DNA from 3 places in the Alteromonas sp. M12 genome. Region 2 is predicted to be linked to each of the others. Evidence: predicted binding sites of a transcription regulator. Region 2 holds the regulator's gene; each other region holds the start of a gene.
The links. Region 2 encodes MetJ, which represses methionine synthesis genes. Its sites were predicted from a motif close to TAGACGTCTAGACGTCTA; they were not measured.
Positions count from the first base shown of each region.

Region 1: metK (methionine adenosyltransferase) is a predicted target of MetJ. The motif match lies at 1,420-1,437, and genes of this name have one in related genera.
Region 3: thrA (bifunctional aspartate kinase/homoserine dehydrogenase I) is a predicted target of MetJ. The motif match lies at 1,118-1,135, and genes of this name have one in related genera.

Region 1 is NZ_CP144164.1:1,052,404-1,054,686, forward strand. It holds gene VUI23_RS04460 (hypothetical protein) at 1-94, shown strand, start outside; gene metK (methionine adenosyltransferase) at 174-1,319, opposite strand; gene tkt (transketolase) at 1,669-2,283, shown strand, end outside.
Region 2 is NZ_CP144164.1:4,390,763-4,393,045, forward strand. It holds gene VUI23_RS18870 (hydroxymethylglutaryl-CoA reductase) at 1-688, opposite strand, end outside; gene metJ (met regulon transcriptional regulator MetJ) at 927-1,244, opposite strand; gene metF (methylenetetrahydrofolate reductase) at 1,433-2,283, shown strand, end outside.
Region 3 is NZ_CP144164.1:1,010,165-1,012,447, forward strand. It holds gene VUI23_RS04265 (universal stress protein) at 340-750, opposite strand; gene thrA (bifunctional aspartate kinase/homoserine dehydrogenase I) at 1,359-2,283, shown strand, end outside.

The sequences.
Region 1 (2,283 bases), 1.7 Mb from region 2:
CCCAGCTGATGAGGGGGAATGCGTACGAGTTCGGATGGCCAATAAAGTGCATATGATTTTGGTGAATTCTGATTATTGTCAAATTATTGATTAACAATATCTGTTAAAACAAAAATAGCGTCTAAAAGACGCTATTTTGAGTTTAACTAATCATCATATGATGTCTAATTAATTTATAGTGCAGCCTTCAATTGCTCAGCTTTATCTGTCGCTTCCCAAGGAAACTCTTCGCGGCCAAAGTGACCGTAAGCAGCTGTCGCTTGATAGATAGGACGTTCAAGATCGAGCATTTTTATTAGGCCATAAGGACGAAGGTCAAAATTAGCTCTTACTAAATCGGTGAGTTTTTGATCTGAGATAACACCAGTACCAAAAGTTTCAATGCTAATTGATGTTGGTTCGGCTACGCCAATTGCATAAGAAACTTGGATTTCACAACGTTTAGCTAACCCTGCTGCGACTATATTCTTAGCCACATAACGACCGGCGTAAGCCGCTGAACGATCAACTTTAGAGGGATCTTTTCCTGAGAAACAGCCACCACCATGACGGGCCATGCCGCCATAAGTGTCGACTATTATTTTACGACCAGTCAATCCACAGTCACCCATTGGACCACCAATAACAAATCGACCTGTTGGGTTAATTAAAAATTTTGTTTTGGCAGACAACCACTTTTCAGGCAGCACGGGTTTGATAATTTCTTCCATAACGGCTTCTTGCAAATCAGCAGTACTGATTGAGTCACAATGTTGAGTTGACAATACAACTGCGTCTATGCCGACAGGTTGATTATTTTCATAGATAAAAGTGACTTGGCTTTTGGCATCAGGGCGCAACCAAGGCAACGAGTTGTTTTTTCTGACTTCTGCCTGACGTTTTACCAGACGATGGGAATAAGTAATTGGCGCAGGCATTAAAACATCGGTTTCATCACTGGCATAGCCAAACATCAAGCCTTGATCTCCCGCACCTTGCTCTTCTGGACGACTACGATCAACACCTTGATTAATATCTGGTGACTGTTTACCTATGGCGTTGAGCACTGCACATGAATCTGCGTCAAAACCCATATCTGAGTGGGTATAGCCAATTTCGCGAACGGTTTTGCGTGTCAATTCTTCAATGTCTACCCAAGCCGAGGTGGTCACTTCACCACCCACAAGTACCATTCCGGTTTTGACAAATGTCTCACAAGCCACACGGGCTTTAGGGTCTTGGGTTAAAATGGCATCTAACACTGCATCAGAGATTTGATCTGCAATTTTGTCTGGGTGCCCCTCAGAAACAGACTCTGAAGTAAAAAGATGTGATGTCATGTGTTTTTCCTTTCTTGAATTCGCTTAATAGATTCACGCCAAAAGTGATTTCTTATCGGCAATAGTTGCATTCTAATCATTATTTTCTAAAATACCAGTCTTTCCGTCTAGACGTCCAAATGGCTATATGTTCAGAATGGTTTCCACTTGTATGTACGTGAATTACCAGAAAAGGAATAGAACATAACCAAAAAAAGCATAATCAATAATGAATAAGCGTTGCAGTTCGGCGATGGCTGGTGGAAAATGTTCAACCCCAAAATGAATACAAGCAAATTAATCAATGTCATAGCCAATTTAGTTAGGCGTTGAGCATGCTTTTAGGCAATTATTTATAGCAGGAGACACCATGCCTTCACGTCGAGAACTAGCCAATGCCATTCGCGCTTTATCAATGGATGCGGTACAACAAGCTAATTCAGGTCACCCCGGAGCACCAATGGGAATGGCTGATATTGCACAAGTATTGTGGAGTGATTTTATGCACCACAATCCAGCTAACCCGAAATGGGCTAACCGTGACCGCTTCGTGTTGTCTAATGGTCATGGCTCGATGTTGATCTATTCTTTGTTGCATCTAACCGGTTACGACTTGCCAATTGAAGAATTAAAAAACTTTCGTCAATTGCATTCAAGGACTCCAGGTCACCCAGAGTATGGCTACGCACCTGGAGTTGAAACCACTACCGGTCCTTTAGGACAAGGTATTAGTAACGCTGTTGGTATGGCAATCGCTGAAAAAATGTTAGCAGCACAATTTAATCAACCTGAGTTTGATATTGTTGATCATTTCACCTATTGCTTTTTAGGTGATGGTTGTTTGATGGAAGGGGTTTCTCATGAAACTTGTTCACTTGCTGGAACTTTAGGTTTAGGTAAGTTGATCGCCTTTTGGGATGACAACGGTATTTCCATTGATGGTGAAGTAGAAGGTTGGTTTACTGACGATACTCCTGCTCGTTTT
Region 2 (2,283 bases):
CACGAGAGTGCAACATGTTCAGGTGGGAATGCTTTTTATCAGTATCCATATTGCCCGATAATAGGTATTCACACTTTTCAGGATAATTCGCCACTATCCATTCGCAAGCAGCAAGGGTTGCTTTACCCACCATATTTTGACCAGCGGCATCGCCAGTGGTGTAGTTAAAACGTAAGTAACGTGTTTTTGAAACAGACCACTGCATGATGTGTTCTAACTTACCAATACTAGTCGTTGTTTCAGCTGCCGCTTTAATTTCTAAGAAGTGTTCATCTATCCACTTGCCGAATTCACGAGCTTCTCTAGCGTTGGCAAAAATAAACGCGGGGGCTCGTTGCATAAACTGTTCAACAACTGTCGTATTGACGCCACCACACTCATTTATAACTCGCATGCCTCGGCTATAACTTGCAACTAAAGTACCTTCAGTTGTCGCTAAGGGTACATGAAATAAGCCATTCGCATATTCACCATTCACCTGAACAGGACCGGCAATTCCGACTGGCATCTGCACGACACCTATGAAATTTTCAATATTTCCAGGGAGCGCTTCTGGGTCGATAGAAAAATGCCCAGTATGTGGCAGTTCCGTGCCTGTTTGTTCGGTAAGGTATTCACGACGCTTCTGAGCCCACTCGAGACTATGATCATTCATTGTATTGCGCGGGATACGCGGTGTTTTTACCATGTTAACTTGTCCTCAATTGGCGATATTTATATGACTATTTATTCACTTAATTAATTTTCAATTAAACAGCTAATGTTCTTAATGCAATCTACCTGCCAAAGCGAGAATAATGCACAAAGATGAATAAATCATGAAACTCACTCGAATCTTGACTATTTTTGCACCAATAATGGGATTTTACAATTGTGGATTGATGCAATTGAAAGCATAACATAGTTAGTGTAGCGCCTAACTCTGATCAGTCGTCAATTTCCTTCACTTCTAGACCCATCGCTTCCATTAACTCTCGAGCCTCTTTGGGAATTCGATTGGGATTGTCTTTGCGAAGATCGTCATCGTCAGGGAGTGGCTGTCCAGTAAAAGCGTGCAAGAAAGCCTCACACAACAGCTCTGAATTTGTTGCATGCCTTAAATTATTTACCTGTCGACGAGTTCGCTCATCCGTAAGGACCTTCAAAACCTTTAACGGGATTGAAACTGTTACTTTTTTTACGAGTTCACTTTTTTTACCGTGTTCAGCGTAGGGATGTATGTATTTTCCGTTCCACTTTGCCATACTGTTGCTCTTTTATCTTTCTTATAAGATGAAAGTCTAACCTCAAGTCTATTAGATGTCTAAACATCTTGACGGCTTATCATTCTCAGTTTAGTTTAGACGTCTAAACGGCTAATACCAAATTGTACGTAAAAGTACTAACAGAAAATAGATTGGTATTATTATTATTTTACATATTGGAGTACAGCATGGTCTCTTACGCACAAGGTATTGAGTCGCTAAATCAATCGCTGTCTGAGTTAAGCGATATCAATGTTTCTTTTGAATTTTTCCCGCCTAAAACGGAACAAATGGAACAAACACTTTGGAAATCAGTTGAGCGTCTAGCGCCATTGAAGCCAGCCTATATGTCGGTAACTTATGGTGCCAACAGTGGTGAAAGAGACCGGACTCATGACGTGGTTAAACGGATTCAAAGTGAAACTGGTGTGCCAGCTGTCCCCCATTTAACATGCGTAGACGCAGGTAGAGAAGAGCTAATCCAGATAGCCAAAGATTATTGGCAGTCAGGTATTAGACGAATCGTTGCACTAAGAGGCGATCTACCAGCAGGTACTGAAAAAACCGAAATGTACGCATCAGACTTAGTCGCTTTGCTAAAAGACGTAGCCGATTTTGATATTTCTGTTGCAGCTTATCCTGAGAAACATCCTGAAGCGCCCAATGCACAGTTCGATTTGCTTAACCTGAAACGTAAAGCGGAAGCAGGAGCCACCCAAGCAATTAGTCAATTTTTCTTTGATGCAGAGGTATTTTTACGCTTTCGAGACCGTGCTGCGGCGGCCGGTATAGATTTAGATATTGTACCGGGCATATTACCTGTGACAAATTATCAAACTCTTAAACGCTTTGCCGGATTTACCAACGTGCACGTACCTAACTGGTTACACAAAATGTACGATGGCTTAGCTCAAGACGATCAGACAACTCGAAATCTAATGGGTGCAAGCATCGCAATGGATACAGTCAAAGTATTAGCCAAAGAAGGAATACGAGACTTCCATTTTTATACTCTAAACAGAAGTGAATTAAGCTACGC
Region 3 (2,283 bases), 1.6 Mb from region 2:
GCAATCAAGGCCTGATTTCGATATTGTATCGGACTAAGGCCTTTCAAATTAGCAAAGGTGTCGTTAGATTAACTTTTCAAACGACGACGGCTTGCACCTATACCTGCAAGTCTATTTGAGTGTTAGGCAAATGCTCGGCAGTGCGGCATTGTTCGAAGCTGAAGTGCTATTCGGTTACCTAATATAATAATGGATACCATGCCTCCCTAAACCAGCTTCCTTGTTATTAACAAGATTGCCAAACGAATAAAGCAAAGTGATGGTAATCATTTATCAGATTATACATTTATTGTTACCTGCGAACTCGCAGGTAACAATGGCTAGAATGTAAATTCGCGCTTATTTGATGGATTTTGCGATTCTTACTAAAGAAACATCGCAATCGGCATAGTTAGCGACGCCATTAGCGGTAGAACCGATTAATGCTTGAATGCCTTTTTTAGAATGAGTTCCTAGCATAATCAAGTCTGCTTTTCTTTTGATGGCTTCATTGCATATCAATTCATAAGGTTTACCTACCTTAATAATGCGATTCTTTTTAGGAATATTGAAGTCTGCACATAATTCTTCAATTTTTGGCGATATTTTGTCCTTCAATTCTTTCTGGTAATCCTTGGGCAATAACTTGTAAGGTAATACATGCATAACAATTAATTTGCTGCCGTAAAGACCTGCCATCTCAGCTGCTTTGGCTAATACGAGTTTTCCTTCTGTGGATGCTTCGATAGCACATAGGATAGTTTTATACATAATTGCTCCTTATTTGTTATCAATGTGAAGTCTTTCTAGTTCCTTATATTACTCACAATATAACTGTAAATATATGATGTAAATCAATATTAGCTAGTATTTGGGGCAGTGCTTAGAATACAACTAAAATTCGTTCAACGATAAATACCCATTGCTGGAGAAGAGAGCCATAACGCTTCTCATCTGCAGCGGACTGTACAAGGCTAATATGAATGCTGTGATTGTTCCAAATCTGGATTAAATATTAGGGTGGGTTATTTATTTGACCGAATATGGGAGAAAAGCCCTATTCAATCCATTTAATTCTACCTTAGAGTAAATAGATCAGTATAAAACAATAACAAATCTCCCTTTGACGGTTGACATATAGACGTCTATACGGCAAATTGAACCCCATGAAAACAATAATAAGCACCATCGGCATGATTATGATTACCACCTCAAATGAGTTGGTCGCTGGCTAGTGCGTAAAGAAATTTAAAAAAGCCCGCGACTCAAGCGGGCTTTTTGTTATTTACAGCAAAATTATATGCCACATTCACATGGTTGAAGTGCGAAATTAAAATGCGAATCTAAAGCAGCGGAACAGAAGTAAACAGGAGCAATAAATGAAGGTGTTGAAATTTGGTGGCTCTTCAATGGCTGACGCTAAACGGTATTTGTCAGTTAAAGACATCAGCTTAGCGAGCCATGAAGAAAACGGTGCAGCAGTGGTTCTATCAGCTCCCAAAGGGGTGACAAATGCATTGTCGTTGTTGTGTGAACAAGCAAGTGCGGGAAGCGACTTTGGCGAATTGTATGCCAAATTAGAAATGACATTAAATGGTATTGCCAGCGATTTAGCAGCCCAATTGCCTGCTTTTCGTAAAGCTCGTTTGAGCGGCTTTATTGACACGATTTTAGTCGAGTTGAAACAGCATTTAGATGGCATTCAGTTATTGCGTTGTGCTCCAGACCAAATTACCGCCAAAATTTTAAGTATGGGCGAATATGTGAGTGTGAATATTTTCAGTGAAATATTGAACTCCCTTGGCCAGAAAAACCACATTATTGATCCTGTAGATTACATTGTTGCCGAAGGTGAATATTTAGATAGTATCGCCGATGTTGCAGTGAGCAAAGCGCGCTTCTCGGATTTTGTTTACGATAAATCTGAAATCTTGATTATGCCAGGTTTTGTAGCGGTAAACGCCGAAGGCGAGAAAGTGACACTTGGACGCAATGGTTCAGACTATTCCGCCGCCATTCTTGCGGCCTGCTTAGACGCGGAATGTTGTGAAATATGGACCGATGTTGATGGGGTTTACAATGCGGATCCTAATCAAGTAGATGGTGCCGTGTTACTAGACAAACTAACCTATCAAGAAGCCATGGAGTTGTCTTACTTTGGCGCAAAAGTTTTGCATCCAAAAACCATTGGTCCTATTGCTCAACATCACATTCCTTGTTTAATTCGTAACACCTTAAACCCTGCTGCTCCTGGGACATTAATTGGTAAAGAGTCCAGTGAAATTTGGACAAGCGTCAAAGGTA